DNA from 4 places in the Cytobacillus oceanisediminis genome. Region 2 is predicted to be linked to each of the others. Evidence: riboswitches for the same ligand, from Rfam matches in the RefSeq annotation. Region 2 holds a riboswitch; each other region holds the start of a gene.
What was found. A riboswitch is a leader RNA that binds a small molecule or an ion and turns the genes downstream of it on or off. The one in region 2 is predicted to bind S-adenosylmethionine.
Positions count from the first base shown of each region.

Region 1: it holds a riboswitch for S-adenosylmethionine, as region 2 does, so the genes downstream of both, IRB79_RS09385 (2,3-diketo-5-methylthiopentyl-1-phosphate enolase) here and IRB79_RS24900 (O-acetylhomoserine aminocarboxypropyltransferase/cysteine synthase family protein) in region 2, are expected to answer to the same signal.
Region 3: it holds a riboswitch for S-adenosylmethionine, as region 2 does, so the genes downstream of both, IRB79_RS07415 (homoserine dehydrogenase) here and IRB79_RS24900 (O-acetylhomoserine aminocarboxypropyltransferase/cysteine synthase family protein) in region 2, are expected to answer to the same signal.
Region 4: it holds a riboswitch for S-adenosylmethionine, as region 2 does, so the genes downstream of both, IRB79_RS11740 (O-methyltransferase) here and IRB79_RS24900 (O-acetylhomoserine aminocarboxypropyltransferase/cysteine synthase family protein) in region 2, are expected to answer to the same signal.

Region 1 covers NZ_CP065511.1:1,822,934-1,827,134, forward strand. The annotation lists gene IRB79_RS09375 (carbon-nitrogen family hydrolase) at 1-244, opposite strand, end outside; gene IRB79_RS09380 (pyridoxal phosphate-dependent aminotransferase) at 388-1,560, shown strand; SAM riboswitch class I at 1,652-1,755, shown strand; gene IRB79_RS09385 (2,3-diketo-5-methylthiopentyl-1-phosphate enolase) at 1,842-3,074, shown strand; gene IRB79_RS09390 (2-hydroxy-3-keto-5-methylthiopentenyl-1-phosphate phosphatase) at 3,067-3,729, shown strand; gene IRB79_RS09395 (methylthioribulose 1-phosphate dehydratase) at 3,726-4,201, shown strand, end outside.
Region 2 covers NZ_CP065511.1:4,931,356-4,935,556, reverse strand. The annotation lists gene IRB79_RS24915 (thioredoxin family protein) at 1-101, shown strand, start outside; gene IRB79_RS24910 (MFS transporter) at 254-1,525, shown strand; gene IRB79_RS24905 (hypothetical protein) at 1,668-2,006, shown strand; SAM riboswitch class I at 2,058-2,159, shown strand; gene IRB79_RS24900 (O-acetylhomoserine aminocarboxypropyltransferase/cysteine synthase family protein) at 2,246-3,562, shown strand; SAM riboswitch class I at 3,702-3,805, shown strand; gene IRB79_RS24895 (methionine ABC transporter ATP-binding protein) at 3,960-4,201, shown strand, end outside.
Region 3 covers NZ_CP065511.1:1,417,785-1,421,985, forward strand. The annotation lists gene yhbH (sporulation protein YhbH) at 1-914, shown strand, start outside; gene IRB79_RS07405 (general stress protein) at 972-1,586, opposite strand; gene IRB79_RS07410 (NUDIX hydrolase) at 1,796-2,434, shown strand; SAM riboswitch class I at 2,511-2,612, shown strand; gene IRB79_RS07415 (homoserine dehydrogenase) at 2,725-3,942, shown strand.
Region 4 covers NZ_CP065511.1:2,299,802-2,304,002, forward strand. The annotation lists gene IRB79_RS11735 (coiled-coil domain-containing protein) at 1-1,639, shown strand, start outside; SAM riboswitch class I at 1,714-1,820, shown strand; gene IRB79_RS11740 (O-methyltransferase) at 1,929-2,507, shown strand; gene IRB79_RS11745 (PH domain-containing protein) at 2,547-2,930, shown strand; gene IRB79_RS11750 (MocR-like pyridoxine biosynthesis transcription factor PdxR) at 2,964-4,201, opposite strand, start outside.

The DNA.
Region 1 (4,201 bases), 2.2 Mb from region 2:
CAATCAGATGAACCCGGTTGTTCTGTGCGGCCTCTTTTAAAAAAACTAGTGCTGACCCGGCAGCCTGGTCTGCAATTTCACCCAATCTGGTCAAATCATAGCCTGTAGTCCAAAGTTCCGGCAGTACAATAACATCCGGAGTAGCATTAAGCGCCTTTTTAATCATGGTTTCGGCTGTTTTAAAATTCTCCTCAGGTTTCCCAAATGCAATATCCATTTGCAAACAGGCAATCTTTAATTTCATAAAACTCCCCCGCAATCATCTTATCCTTATGGTAAAATTAGTCCGATAGATGGAAATTTTCAAAATTTTACTTTACAACTTACCATTTACGTTATATCATTTGTGACTATATTTTCAATCTTTTTTTTAAGCAGGTGAACAATTTGGTAAATTATCCGCAATCAGATCTTTTAAAAAGTCTGCCTAAACAGTTTTTTGCATCTTTGACAGCCAAAGTGGGAAAAAAACTCGAACAAGGTTATGATGTCATCAATCTTGGACAGGGAAATCCTGATCTGCCTACCCCAGAGCATATTGTCAAGAGTCTTCAAAGTGCGGCCGTAAATCCGCAAAACCATAAATATTCTCCTTTCCAGGGCTTCCCGTTTTTAAAAAAGGCTGCTGCAGACTTTTATAAAAGGGAATTTGATGTTGAATTGGATCCCGGAACCGAAATAGCCATCCTTTTTGGTGGTAAATCCGGCCTGGTTGAAATCCCTCAATGCCTTTTAAACCCTGGGGACAGCATATTGGTTCCGGACCCGGGATATCCTGATTATTGGTCAGGTGTTGCACTTGCCAAAGCAAAAATGGTGACAATGCCTCTAAGAGAAGAAAATAATTTCTTGCCAGTTTACAGTGAATTGTCAGCAGACCAGCTAAATACAGCCAAACTGATGTTCCTTAATTACCCAAATAATCCGACTGGAGCAGTGGCAAACAAGGATTTTTTTCAGGAAACAGTTGATTTGAGCCGAAGTCATGGCATTTGCATCGTCCATGATTTTGCATATGGCGGTATTGGTTTTGACGGCAAAAAGCCTGAAAGTTTTCTTCAGGCAGAAGGGGCAAAAGAGGTCGGAATTGAAATTTATACTCTTTCAAAAACCTTTAATATGGCAGGCTGGAGAGTTGGATTTGCAGCTGGAAATGCAAGTGTCATCTCAGCACTGAATCTTATGCAGGATCATCTATACGTCAGCTTGTTTGGTGCTGTTCAGGAAGCTGCAGCAGCTGCTCTGTCAGGACCCCAGGATTGTGTTAATGAATTGAATTCCATATACCAATCCAGACGGAATACATTCATCTCTGGCCTGAGGGAAATTGGCTGGGATGTACAAGCTCCTAAAGGCTCCTTTTTTGCATGGCTCAAGGTCCCTGAACAATTTACATCGGAAGAGTTTGCTGACTATCTCTTGGACAAAGCGCATATTGCGGTTGCACCTGGCATCGGATTTGGTGATTTTGGAGAAGGGTATGTGAGAGCTGGTTTGCTGACATCTGAGGATAGACTTAAAGAAGCGGTGGCCCGAATACAAAAATTAGATTTATTTTAATTTTTTTCATAATTCAATTGACAAAAACACGAAGCACTGTCATAATTCTAATTAAATTTTAATTCTAAATTAACTGAATACTCATTTCGTTTTCTTATCAAGAGCAGGCGGAGGGACTAGCCCTATGAAGCCCGGCAACCGACTTATACCTGAGCACGGTGCTAAATCTTGCAGCTTATAGCTGAAAGATAAGAAGATGTTAGATTGCTATGCTAACCTCTTCTTATTTGAAGAGGTTTTTTATTGTTCTCATTCTTTGATTTTTGAAAGGAAGAATATACATGAGTGAAATTATTGCAACGTATCTGATTCATGATGAAAAACATAACCCGGAGAAAAAGGCCGGGGAGATCGCTTTAGGCTTAACGGTCGGGTCATGGACCCATTTGCCCGAACTTGAAAAACAGCAGCTGGAAAAGCATAAAGGCAGGGTCGTTTCTGTTGAAGACCTTATTAAAGATGAAGAAAGAAAGGAAACAGCCGCAGTCATTAAGATTGCCTATCCCACTGTTAATTTCAGTCCGGATTTACCGGCAATATTAACAACAGTCTTTGGAAAACTGTCATTGGACGGAAAGATTAAATTGTTAGATTTACAGTTTTCCAATGAACTTAAAAGCTTTTTCCCCGGGCCTCGATTCGGGATTGACGGACTGAGGGAAAAACTGAATGTATATGACAGACCCCTTCTGATGAGCATCTTCAAAGGGGTGCTCGGCAAAGACATGGATTTTTTAACTTCGCAGCTGAGGGAACAGGCCCTAGGGGGCATCGACCTTGTAAAAGATGATGAAATTCTATTTGAAAACCGCCTTACACCTTTTGAAGCCCGGATAACCGAAGGCAAAGAAGTGCTAAGGCAGGTTTATGAGGAAACAGGCCACCGTACCCTATATGCTGTAAATTTAACAGGCAGGTCTTTTGAATTAAAAGATAAGGCAAGGAAGGCATCCAGACTTGGTGCAGATCTTCTTCTGTTCAATGTATTCTCTTATGGGCTCGATGTTTTGCAGTCATTAAGAGAAGATGATGAGATTGGGCTGCCTATCATGGCACATCCTGCAGTTAGTGGAGCTCTTTCTGCTTCAAGTGTTTATGGGATTTCCTATCCTTTGCTTTTAGGCAAACTCCTCAGGTATGCAGGTGCAGACTTGTCTCTATTCCCTTCCCCTTATGGATCGGTTGCCCTTGAAAAAACTCAGGCATTATCAATTGGGGATGCTCTGACTAAGAATGATTTCTGCAAAAGAACCTTTCCGGTTCCATCAGCCGGCATCCATCCGGGTCTTGTGCCTCTGCTTTTCGAAGACTTCGGAATAGACAGTGTAATCAATGCCGGAGGCGGCGTACATGGGCATCCGGATGGGGCAAGAGGAGGCGGTTTGGCATTCCGCCAGGCAATTGATTTAATTTTAAAGGGGGCTTCTTTGACAGATGCTCCATCAAACTTCCCTGAATTAAAAAAAGCGATTGATCTGTGGGGGTACAAAGAGGTGGCTGTAAAGAATGGCTAAAATAGCGGTTTTTTGTGATTTTGATGGAACTATTACCGAAAATGATAACATCATTCATATCATGAAGCACTTTGCTCCTTCCCAATGGGAAGGGATAAAAAATCAAGTTCTGGGACAGGAAATTTCCATTCAAGAAGGAGTAGGAAAGATGTTTTCCCTTCTCCCAAGCAGTCTGAAAGATGATATCACCGATTTCATCTTGGAAAATGCGAGAGTAAGAGAGGGATTTCAGCCATTTATCGATTATCTGGCAAAAGAAAATATACCGCTTTATATAGTCAGCGGAGGAATAGATTTTTTTGTGGCTCCTGTACTGGATAAGTATGGACCCTTTGAAGAGGTGTTCTGCAATAGTTCTGATTTTAGCGGTGATACAATTAAAATCTTATGGCCCCATAGCTGCGATGAAAATTGCAATAATAATTGCGGCTGCTGCAAGCCTTCCATTATGAGGAAACTAGAAGGTGAGGACACCTTTAAAGTGGTGGTCGGAGATTCAGTAACTGATCTGGAGGCTGCAAAACAGGCAGACTTTGTCATAGCAAGAGACCTGCTCCTGGAGAAAAGCAAAGAGATGAACCTTAATCATTGTGCCTTTGAATCGTTCTATGATTGCATTGAGCTTTTAAAAAGATTAAATGAGGTGAGGGTATGAGCAGACTTGAGGAAAAATGGAATGAGCTTGCAGATATTAAGGATGAGCTCGCAGAAAGGGACTGGTTTATGGGAACGAGCGGAAATCTGGCCATTAAGGTCAGCGGACGTCCCCTTCAATTCCTCGTAACAGCAAGCGGAAAGGATAAAAGGAAACGCACTGATGAAGACTTTCTCCTTGTTGATGAATTCGGACACCCGGCAGGGGAAACACAACTAAAGCCATCCGCTGAAACACTTCTGCATACTGAGATATATAGAAGAACAAAAGCTGAATGCAGTCTTCATGTACATACAGTAGATAATAATGTCATCTCAGAAATTTATGGTGATCAGGAGGCAGTAACATTTAAAGGGCAAGAGCTGATTAAAGCATTTGATAAATGGGAGGAAGATGCTGTTCTTGAGATTCCGATTATTCCGAATCATGCACATATTCCCACGCTGGCTAAGTGTTTTTCTTCCCATATACA
Region 2 (4,201 bases):
TACCTTGTCTCCTCATCTTTAAGGAAGGAAATTTACAAGAAAAATTATATGCATTCCGGTCAGTTCCCTATTTGTTGGATAGAATCAGAAGCATCTATTGAGAAAAACCAGGAGCAAAGCTGCCTGGTTTTTTGCATGTTTAAAAACATTGAAATCCGCCTTTTCAATATTCAAAATATATTTACAAACCCCCTCCGAAAGAGTATGATACTTAGGGAATCGAAATAATCACACAGTGCAGGAAGGGATCCGGATGGCATTTTACAAGGAGTGGACTGGCCAATTTAAAGGCTATAACCACAATATAAAATTGGCCTTTATGGCGAATATCCTTACACAAATAGGTTTTGGGATATTCATGGTAATCTATAATTTCTACATAAGGGAGCTCGGCTACACCGAAAGTGTTAATGGGCAAATCATATCCATGACTGCTCTCGCCACAGCACTGATTCTTGTGCCGGCAGGGATCGCCAGCGACCGATTTGGCAGAAAAAGAGCGATGCTGTTTGGGGCTGTTGCTACGGGTGTCGTTATGCTTTTCAGAAGTATGGTTGAATTGCAGGAACTCCTGATTTTATTTGCTTTTCTTACAGGGCTGACAACAGCATTTCTGCAAGTATCCGGCATACCATGGCTGGCTGAGAATTCAAAGGCTGACCAAAGGGTTCATTTATTCAGCATCCATTTTGCCATTATGACGGGTGCAAATGTAATCGGTAACTTAAGCGGAGGCATCTTAACGGATGTATTTTCTTTATTTGTGGATCAGCTCACCAGCATCCGCATTACCCTTCTGATTGCAAGTGTTTTCTTCATAGCAGGCCTTGTCCCTATCTTGCGTTTCGCAGAAGCTCCCAAAGATAGAAACGATGTAAGAGGCTTAAAGGATTTTTCGCTCAAAAACCTTTCCGCTAAAAATGAAGGCGTCAAAATTATCGCCATGTTTGCTTTTGCGCAGCTGCTAATAGGAATTGGAGCAGGACTGGTTATCCCTTATCTGAATTTATACTTCGCAGACCGTTTTGAAGCTTCCAATTCAGCCATTGGCATTATTATTTCATTAGGGCAGGCTGCCACTGCTTTTGCTATGATTATCGGCCCGGTTGTGGTAAGGAAGGTGGGAGAAGTCAAAGCAGTTGTAATCCTGCAGCTCATGTCACTTCCTTTTCTGCTTTTAACTGCTTATACAGAGAATCTTTGGCTTGCTGCGATCGGCTTTTTGTTCCGGCAGGCATTAATGAATGCTGGAAATCCTATACAAATGTCGCTAATGATGTCTAAGGTAAATGATTCGATGAAAGGACTGGCAAACTCCGTCAATCAGATGGTTTTCAATCTGGGATGGGCTGTAATGGGGCCTGTTTCAACAGGAATCGTCATGAGATATGGAGATTATTGGGGATATGCACTCGTATTCACGATTACTGCTTCTTTATATTTGATCGGCTCTCTCTATTTTTTCTTTGTTTTCAGAAGCTATAATAAGACAAAAGCTGAAGCGCCTTCTGTAAAAATAGTATAATCTGACATATTTCTCGGGAAATGAAAGACAATGCCTAATAAACAGGCATTGTCTTTCTGTATTTGTCGAATGAAAAATAAAGGATTGAAGATCTTCCTTACTGAATATTAAAGATGATAGACCCATTAAAAGAGGTGAGGCTGTGAAGGATTTACCTGATGTATTTATCCGGGAATTAAAGGCTAAAGGGCATCTTGGATACTTTTTAAGAAAATCAAATTTCTCTTTGCTTATTAAGGCGGGAAATATAAGCATTCCTCTGATGGTTTCGAATGGGGAAATCCGGAAGGTAAGTCACACCAGCCATTTTGATGTGGAGATCTTGGGCTCTGATGAAGCTGTGCTGTCACTGATTTCAGGAGAGTTAAAGTTAAGAGATGCACTTTCCCAAAATAAAATAATGATGGATACCACCTTTAGAAAAAAATTGCTCCTCGAGTCTTTTTTCTGTTTAGGGAAAATTTCATATCACAATACTTGACCGTTTTTTTAATAGTATGATAATATCGTTTTAATATTAATTAACTGAATATTCTTATCAAGAGAGGCGGAGGGACTGGCCCAGCGAAGCCCGGCAACCGGTAAAGTACACGGTGCTAAATCCAGCAGAGCGGGATGCTCTGGTAGATAAGAAGAGACGATACAGCCCTCTTCTTATGAAGAGGGTTTTTTCAGCTCTTCGATAAGAAATACTAAAATTTTTATAGAGGAGAGAAAGCAATGACTGACAAACAAAAAAATTACCGTTTTGAAACAATTGGAGTGCATGGGGGACTGAAGCCTGACCCTGTAACTGGTGCAAGGGCGTTACCGATTTACCAGAATAATGCTTACCAGTTCAAGAATACAGATCACGCTGCAGATCTCTTTGCTCTTAAAGAGCCAGGATATATTTATAGCAGGATACATAACCCGACTGTAAGTGTATTTGAGGAAAGAGTGGCCTTGCTCGAAGGAGGAGTTGGTGCATTGGCTCTTGCAAGCGGACAGTCTGCCATTACTCTTGCCATATTAAACATAGCTGAAGCAGGCGATGAAATTGTTGCTGCGTCCAATTTATATGGCGGTACTTATAATTTGTTTGCAGTCACACTTCCCAAGTATGGAATTAAAGTGAAACTGGTCGATCCAAAAGATCCGGAAAATTTCCGTAACGCGATTTCAGATAAAACAAAGGCCATCTTTGCGGAAACGATTGGAAACCCGAGCTTAAAAATTCTGGATATTGAAAAGGTCGCAGCAATTGCACATGAGAATGGTGTGCCGCTTATTGTCGATAACACCTTTGCTACACCTTATCTTTGCAGGCCTATCGAACATGGTGCTGACATTGTTATACACTCTGCGACTAAATGGCTGCTCGGCAATGGAACAACAATGGGAGGAATTATTGTAGACGGCGGAAAATTTGACTGGAATTCCCCTAAGTTCCCGGGCTTTACAAAGCCGGATCCGAGCTACCATGATATTGTCTATAGCGAAGCAATTGGCGAGGCGGCTTATATTATCAAAGCACGCGTTCAGCTGTTAAGAGACTTAGGGCCTGCGATGAGTGCGCAAAGTGCATTTCAGTTTACATTGGGGCTTGAGACTTTGCATGTGAGAATGAAGGAACACATTGCCAATACAAAAAAAGTAGTGGAATACCTTGAGGCGCATCCAGCCGTTAATTGGGTGCTTTATCCAGGTCATGAAAGCCATCCGGACAAAGAATTGGCAAATAAATATTTGCCTAAAGGAGCAGGCGCTGTGGCTGTGTTTGGAATATCTGGCGGAAGAGAGGCTGGAGCCAAGCTAATCAATAACCTGCAGCTATGGGCACACGTGGCTAATGTAGGGGATGCAAAGAGCCTGATTATCCACCCTGCAAGCACCACTCACCAGCAGCTGGATGAAGAAGGTTTAAAAGCTGCAGGAGTGCCGGAAGATCTAATTCGGATTTCTATCGGAATCGAGAATGCGGAAGATTTGATTGAGGATCTGGAACAGGCAATAGAAGCAGCTGCAGGCATCACATCGCTTGCTGCAAAAGCATAAAGGAAAATTTACCATTCATTTTTTTCCGAAAGTTTAAAATTTCTTCGTTGACACCTTTTTGATGGCTATGATACGATAGCAAACGTAATTAAAAACTGCTAAATTTATTTAAAGCAATAATTGAATATAGAACGTTACGCTCTTATCAAGAGAGGTGGAGGGAAGTGCCCTATGAAGCCCGGCAACCGTCAATTAGTTGAAATGGTGCCAATTCACTCAAAGCATAGCTTTGACAGATGAGAGAAAGGACTTAATTTTTTAATGCCTTTCTGCTCATGTGCAGAAAGGCATTTTTGCTTTTAGCGCATGAAAGCTTATAAGGAGTAAAAAATAGGGGAATATGAGCAGTCTATTAATTATAATCTGTATCTTTCGATTAAAGAGGTGACATTTCACGTTGATTTCTATAAAAGATGTACAGAAGGTTTTCTCTTCAAAAAATGGCCAGGTAAAAGCAGTTGATGATGTAAACCTGGAGGTGAAAGAGGGAGAAATTTTCGGAGTTATCGGATATAGCGGTGCAGGTAAAAGTACCTTGATCCGCATGCTGAATGGGTTAGAGCTTCCTACCCAGGGCAGTGTAACAGTTGCAGGAAATGAAGTTTCAAAGATAAAGGGAAGCAAGCTAAGAAAAGCGCG
Region 3 (4,201 bases), 1.8 Mb from region 2:
ATAGCCAGATTGGAGATGTAGTGGCACGTGATGGATCCGGCAGCCAGAAAGGACCCGGAAAGGGGCAAGGGGCAGGCGACCAGGCAGGCGAGGATTATTTTGAAGCTGAAGTATCACTGATGGAAATTGAAGAAGCATTATTTAAACAATTGGAATTGCCTAATTTAAAAAGAAAAGAGCAGGATGAAAACCTGGTAGAGGACATTGAATTTAATGATATCAGAAAGACTGGATTAATGGGCAATATTGATAAGAAACGCACCATGATGTCGGCATTTAAGCGCAATGCAATGAGTGGAAAAGCAGCGTTCCACCCAATTTATAAGGAAGATTTGAAGTTTAAGACCTGGAATGAAATTGTAAAGCCTGATTCAAAGGCTGTTGTGCTTGCGATGATGGATACGAGCGGCTCGATGGGGATCTGGGAAAAGTATATGGCCAGAAGCTTTTTCTTCTGGATGACGCGGTTTCTGAGAACCAAATATGAGACAGTCGAGATAGAATTTATTGCCCATCATACTGAAGCAAAGGTGGTCTCAGAAGAGGACTTTTTCTCAAAAGGAGAAAGCGGGGGAACCATTTGTTCATCTGCCTATCGTAAAGCACTTGAACTGATTGATGTCAAATACGACCCGCACAAATATAATATTTACCCTTTTCACTTCTCAGACGGTGATAACCTGACCTCTGACAACGCCCGCTGTGTTAAGCTAGTGGAAGACCTGATGAAGGTGTCCAATATGTTCGGATACGGTGAAGTAAACCAGTATAACCGCCACTCGACCCTGATGTCAGCCTATAAAAATATTAAAAATGAGGATTTCCGCTATTATATCCTTAAGCAAAAAGCAGATGTATTCCATGCGATGAAGAGTTTCTTCAAACAGGAGGAAGATAAGAAGAAGTACGCTTAAGAGAGGGGAACCTCTCTTTTTTATTCCGAAAAAAAGACCCCAATCGGGGGCCTTCTGCTATTTGAGCCTTTCTTTCGTATGTCGATCATCCCGGTTTAATTCAGCACTGGTTTTCACATCTGCAGACTTGGGTGAAACGTGAACACGATTGATTTCCTGATTATCGGCAGCACATGAGTTACGGGATTTATCTGCCAGTGTTTTGATATCTGCTTCATGGACAACTTCCCGGGCTGAAGCGCTTTCGAGGTACCCTTCTGAGTCTTCAGCAGTGATCCTCTGATTGTCCTCCTGGGAAGTGGGATAGTTCCCATAGTAGTCCGCGATTAAGACGTATTTTCCATCAAATACCATGCTTGCGTATTTATCCAGGTCATGTTCATCAAACCGTGTACCATCTTTTTTATCAGGATCCATTCCAGAACTTGTGGCTGGATCTTCTCCCATAAAAAGGGCTTTCACTGAATCAAGAAAGCGCTGATTGCCGAGCTCCTGGGATCCGACTATTCGCAAGTTCACTCCATGATTGTCTGCAAAGCTTTCAAGGTTCGCTCCATCTTTTGAAACAATCACCAGGTTGTCTTTCTGATACCCGTTTGACTCTGCCCCTTCAATAGCATCTTTTAGATCTTCCTGTGTATCATACCCGCCTACTAGTATATTTTTTTTCATATTTTCACTCCTAATGTCATATTATATTTTCTATTTTCCCTGAATTGCAGGCGGAGAAACTTTCTTTTTCTATTGAAGGGCTGACAGATAAGTAATAAACTGTGCAGAATCATTACATGGTACAAGCCGTATGAATTAATAAAACACAGTAAATACAGTATGATAAAGATAATAGCCGAAAAATTGGAATCGCTGCTGGAGGTGGGTATATGGAGATTGAGAAACTGGCTAAAAGGTTGGGTAACAGGACCCCAGTTATTTTAGGGAGTGAGCGATTTTTGAAATTCGCTATTTTGCTTCCGCTTGTTGAGAAAAATAATGAGGTACATGTCCTTTTTGAAGTGCGTTCACTTAAAATGAGAAGGCAGCCTGGGGAGGTCTGTTTCCCGGGCGGGAGAATAGATCCGGAAGATAGGGATGAGGAGCATACGGCCATCCGTGAGACCTCAGAGGAACTCGGCGTGAGTGAAGACAGCATTACAGATGTGTCCCCGCTGGATTACATGATTTCCTTCGGACAAATTATTTACCCTTATGCAGGCATTATCCATAATCCTAACCAGATTGTGCCAAACCCTGACGAAGTAGAAGAAGTTTTTACCGTGCCTCTTTCCTTTCTAAAAAATGTAAAGGCGGAAACGTATCACGTGAATTTTAAAGTGGAGCCCGAAGAAAATTTTCCTTTTGACTTGATTGCCGGGGGTGAAAATTACAAATGGCAGACAAGGAAAGTAGAAGAAGTATTTTACTATTTTGAGGATAAGGTTATTTGGGGGCTGACTGCCAGAATTCTTAAGCATTTTCTTGAAATCATTACTGAAGATTTCGAGGAAAGTGAAAGCGTTTGAAGAAAATAATTTTCAAAAAAGGTTGACGCAGTCCTTATAAATGTTTATGATTCATATAAATTGAATACTTAGAAACTTCTTATCAAGAGAGGCGGAGGGACTGACCCTATGAAGCCTCGGCAACCAGCATTTATGCACGGTGCCAAATTCAGAGGAATACATTTTCCGAAGATAAGAAGGCGGAATGAACGAAATGTAAATTCAAACCCCTTCTTGTCTGTAATGGACGGAAGGGGTTTTTTGTTTTTACAGGTATCTGCACTTTAAATATTAACCAGGGGGAATGAGAAATGTCAGCGATAACGATTGGGCTATTGGGGTTTGGAACAGTTGGAAAAGGAGTGTATGAAACGATCAGCAAACATCAGGGAAGGCTTCAGGCGATATTCGGGAAAGAAGTTAAGGTCTCGGCCATCCTTGTCAAAAATGTGAGTAAGCATTCTTTGCGCGATGATGAGGTGCTTTTAACTGATGACTTTCAAGATATTATTGAGCTTCCTAAGCTTGATGTCGTAATTGATGCCATTGTTGGCAGGGAACCAGGCTATACGTATTTGCGCCAGGCAATATCGAGAGGATGCCATGTCATTACAGCAAATAAGGAGATGTTTGCATTCCATGGAAGTGAGCTTGCGAGGCTCGCAAAAGAAAATAATGTATCATTAGGATTTGAAGCAACAGTCGGAGGCGGAATCCCTATAATTCAGACTATCAAGCAGCTGCTGAATGCCAACAAGATTGAACGGATCGAAGGAATATTAAATGGCACATCCAATTTCATTTTGACAAGTATGCGCGAGGAGAGCTTATCATTTGAAGAAGCACTGAAAATAGCTCAGGAAAAAGGATATGCAGAAGCCGATCCCAAAAATGATATCGAAGGATATGACGCTTTTTACAAAGCGGTTGTTCTGAGCGAGCTGGTATTCGGGAAAGCACCGGCGCAGGAAACATCTGTTAGAGAAGGCATTACTGACATTACAATTGAGCAAATTCGTATGGCTGATTCCCTGGGACTGAAATTTAAACATGTAGCATCAATTCAGAGGGAAAAAGATGCTATCCGCTGTACTGTAAAACCGGTCCTGACAGGGGAGGCACATCCCTTGTACAGAGTAGAAGGAGTGCAAAATGCAGTTTCGATTGATGCGGATATAGTCGGGAATATCAGCCTGCAGGGTCCTGGAGCCGGCATGTTTCCGACAGCTAGCGCAATTATTGAAGATTTGATTCATGTAGGCAGAGCCGATATTCCTTCAGTCTTTGAGGAAGGCAAGTCGGAAGGGACTGTTCTTGACGAGCCAGTTTGGATCATCTGGGGTGATGCTGATAAAGCGGGATTGCCTGAGGGATGTGAAATAATCAGAAAAGTGTCAAAAGATGTCTTCATCTTTAAGGCATCATTGGAAGCTGTGTCATTATTAGATACATCAGATTTGAAGGCTTATCAGGTGCTTGGAGACTATGCTCCGGCTGCAAAGGAAAATAAACAGGTACAGACGGTATAACCTGAAAGCATAATGAAAAAGCAGGAGGGGCAAGCTTATGAGCTGCCCCTCCCGAAGTATGTTTAGAGATGGTGGATGTTATCGCAGTCCAACTGCCCGTACAGGCCCGTCAGCAGAACAAAGACTAAAAACGCCACGTTCTCCCAAAAGCTATCACTTTCGGTCGTGCGATGCATCGCTGCCGCAGCTTTCCTTATCCTGTGGCAACGTCTTTGTGACCCGCTTCCTCCCAAAAGCTGTCGCATTTGGTCGTGCGATG
Region 4 (4,201 bases), 2.6 Mb from region 2:
TCCGCGATTATCACCGCATATGTTAGAAGAAATTAATGGAAGCATTGAGGAGCTCAAACAGCTGCAAAAATCAAAAGAAGAACAAGCCAGTGAATTGCTGGCGATTCAGGCGACAAGAGAATCGGAGCAAAAGCAGCAAAAGAAGCTGGAGAAAAAACTTCTTGCTCTTAATGAAGAGTGGAAAGATGCGTCTGTACCGGATGAACCAATGAGTATTTTGGAAAATATGGTACAGACAGCTGCAAAGGAAGCAAAGGCAGCAGAGAAAGAAGAGCGTGAGCAGGGAACAGCTGTAACTGTAGCCGATACATCCTTAAAGCATGCGAAGGCGCAGCGTGATAAAACTGCTAAAAAAGTGGCCAAGCATGATAAACAGCCTGAAGAATGGGCAGAGCTTGATCTGGAAGTGAAGACGGTTGAGATCGCTGACCAGACCAAACAGACGAATGCAGAAATAAAGAAAACGGAAGAGCGCAAAAAAGAGACCGAACAAAACATTGCTGAGTTTGAAAACAATCAATTGCATCTATCCGTAATCCTTAAAGAGGAAGCAGCAGCTTTTGCGGATGAAGATATTGAAAAAATAAAGAGTCAAGGAAAGCAAAGCATCATTTCCTGGAGTGAAAAACATCAGGGTATTCAGGATGAAGGCCAGGAGAAGCACGCAAAAATTGAACAATCCCTGCGCAATTTAAAGCTTAATATTGAAGGCAAGGATTGGGAAATCCGCTTTAAGAATGAAGTCTTAACTACGCTTGATCATATGGATACCAGGCATTATGCGCATATTCAAAGTGTAGTCCAAAACATGAAGCGCTTTTCACAGAGCGGCTTAGAGCAGCTGGAACGCGATAAAGAACGGGCAGAAAAAGCGCAGAACTTCTGGGCCAGCCGAGCGAGCATGAAGGTGATGAGCATTTCAGAAGCGATTCGCTCGATGATTGCGAAAATGAAGCTGAAGAATGAACGGGGTTCTTTCCCGCTTGTCCAGCTCAAAGAAGACATCCTGCCTAAAAAAGCGGAAGATGTTGAACCTTTACTGAAACAGCATTTTGTTTCAGCCATTAACAAAATTACAAAGCGATTCGAGATGATTGATGACAATAATCTGGAGCTTGATCAGGAAATTAAACAGCTTATCAGTGATGAGCAGATTTTATTTGTCTCTCTCAGAAATCGTTACCCGGAACTGTTGGTTTATAACATGCGTACTGATAATGCCTTCATGTACGGAAAACCGCAGCGTGAGCATTATTCAACCTGGCAGACGATCAACCAGGGTTCAAAGACTAAATCTGATGGCAGCGGCGGTCAAAAGCTATCTGCCCGCATGGTCATGATGATGATGCTTCTTTCTGTTAAGAGTGAAACCGATCAAAGCTGGGTTCCGTTAGTCTGTGATAATCCGTTTGGACAAGCGGCTTCTGCCCATGTGCTTGACCCGATTTTCGCTGTAGCCGATAAGCTGAAGTTCCAATTCATCGTCGTCACTCCGCCTGAATTGGTGAAAACAGAGATCAGCCAGAGGTTCGATGCGTACTATAAATTGGATTTCATCCGGGAAAAAGGGAAAGAGATTGTGTCGGATACGATTGTACCTGCGTTTCGAATTTATCAGGGAGAGGAAGCTGTTCATTAGATTAAAAGAATTAAAGTATTGCCATTTAACAAAAACTATGCAATACTTGGTTGAAAATATATATTTTATACAAATTCTTATCCAGAGAGGTGGAGGGACTGGCCCTGCGAAGCCTCAGCAACCCCTGATTATGTCAGGAAGGTGCTAATTCCAACAGAGTTGACACTCTGGGAGATAAGAGGTCGTTTTTGATAGCAAAGGCCTCTTAAAATAAGAGGCCTTTTTTTGATGCTCCTTTATGATTTGAGCTTGGGTTAGATTAGAACGAAGAAAGAGGAGGAATGGCAAAATGGAAAACGGCGTTATACAGGTACCGGAAGCATATTCGAGGATATTACAGGAATCTGATTTGCTCGGCTTCGGGCAGTCATGTGATAGAAAAACAGGATTTTTACTGAAGGGGCTGGCTGCTTCAAAACCAGGAGGCAGTTTTTTGGAGCTGGGAACAGGTACGGGAGCGTCTGCTTCATGGATCATTGATGGGATGGATGAAGGCAGTAAGCTTACGACCGTTGACATAGATTCGACAGTGCAATCGATCGCGAGAAAGTACCTCGCGAATGACAGCAGAATCACATTTTGCTGTGAGGACGGAGCAGCTTTTATACAAAACCTGTCGGAGGGGTTCGATTTTATTTTTGCAGATACGTGGCCGGGGAAATTCGAGCTTCTGGACAAAACCTTGGATCATTTGAATATCGGCGGTTTTTATGTGATTCATGATGTGTTTCCGCAGCAGAAATTGCCAGAAGAATTTAGGATCAAAGCCACTAAACTTCTAAAAACTCTGCGGGACAGACCTGACCTTGACATAACAGAATTGGATTGGTCTACCGGGCTGATACTTGCAGTTAAAACAGCGGTTTGATAGATGAAATTATTCATTGAAACTAAGGGGGATCGTTCCATGAATAGTATTAAAAATCAGGTTGAACATCTACTTCATGAGGATGAAAACATTATTGAATGTTTAACCTGTTCATTAGTTGCCCATTACTGTTTAGCACCGCATGCAGGCTTCTTTGCGGCAACGAACAAAAGACTGCTATTCTATGGAATCCCGGTATCAGATACAAACAAGGAATTAGTTGAAGAATTTGCGTATAGCAATATTACTTCCATTGAAGAAAAAAGGGGAATCACCGGGAAGCATATTCATATGTACTATAATCAAGACTTTTATAAATTCCAGCAAATCCAGGGGATGAATATGTTTGATTTTTTGGTGGCTGTTAAGGAAAAGATGTGCATGTTTACCACTTCAGCAAAAGAGCGTTATCCTGTAAGATAAGTGCTCTTTTGAATGATTGAATATATGGCTTCCTTATTTGCTTAGATAACTTTTCCATGCATTGGCGATTAAATGGACTCCTCTCTGAATGTCGATCATGGAAGGGGCGCCATATCCAAGCATCACTTGATTGTTTGGCTTGTGAAGATGATACATAGGTGAAACAGCATCGATTTCAACTCCCGCCGACTTTGCCAGTTCAATTGCTTTAGATTCATTCAATCCTTTGGGTAATGTCACGATGATATGCAAGCCCGCTGTATCTCCAATTATGTCAAAGAGTTCTCTTAAATGTTTTGACAGGCTTTCTATTAAACAGCTCCGCTTGGCTCGATATAACGTTCTCATTTTTGCTATATGAGATGTATAAAGTCCTTCTTCCATAAATTTTGCAGCAGCTCGCTGATCGATTCTTGAAACAGTCGACTTTTGATAAGCATTAAATTTTTCAAAGTCTTGCTGCAGTGCTGCTGGCAGAATCAGATAGCTAATCCGAAGTGATGGCAGCAATGTTTTTGAAAAGGTGCCGAAGTACAGAACCCTCCCGGTTGAATCCAGATGGGATAATGCTGGTATTGGTGCCCCTTTGTAGCGAAATTCAGAATCATAGTCATCCTCGATAATGTAAGCATCCTGTTTGATTGCCCAATTTAACAGTTCAACCCTTCTGGCAATAGACATAATTGTACCGGTAGGATATTGATGAGCAGGTGTGGTATATAATAATTTTACAGGCTCATCAGAATCAGGCATACAGCATCCTTCCTCATCCACAGAAATCGGATAACATGGTAGCTGTAATTGCTCAAAAATAGATTTAGCCCGAATAAAACCTGGGTCTTCTATTCCGATGGCTTCCCGTTTAAAAAACAAACATACATTTAGTAACTGCTGCTGAAATCCGTTGAAAATATACACTTGCTCCGGCTGGCAGGCCAGCCTTCTAGCTTGCTGTAAGTATAGTGCAATTTGGACACGCAAAGAATATTCGCCCTGCCATGGTGCATTGCTGGCATTAGATTCATTAAGCTCTTTTCTGTATAATCGGTTCCAATGTTTATAGGGGAAGGCGGAGGCATCGATCTGCCCATTTTTAAAATTAATGAGAAACTCATTCTGAACTTTTTTCTCCAAGTCCGTTGTATTAATCTGACTATAGTGCCATTCATCCTGAATTTCAGAAACAAAATAGCCTCTGCGTTCTGCTGAATAACAATACCCTTCACTCTGCAACTGTTCATAAGCCATCTGAACAGTTATGATGCTTACGT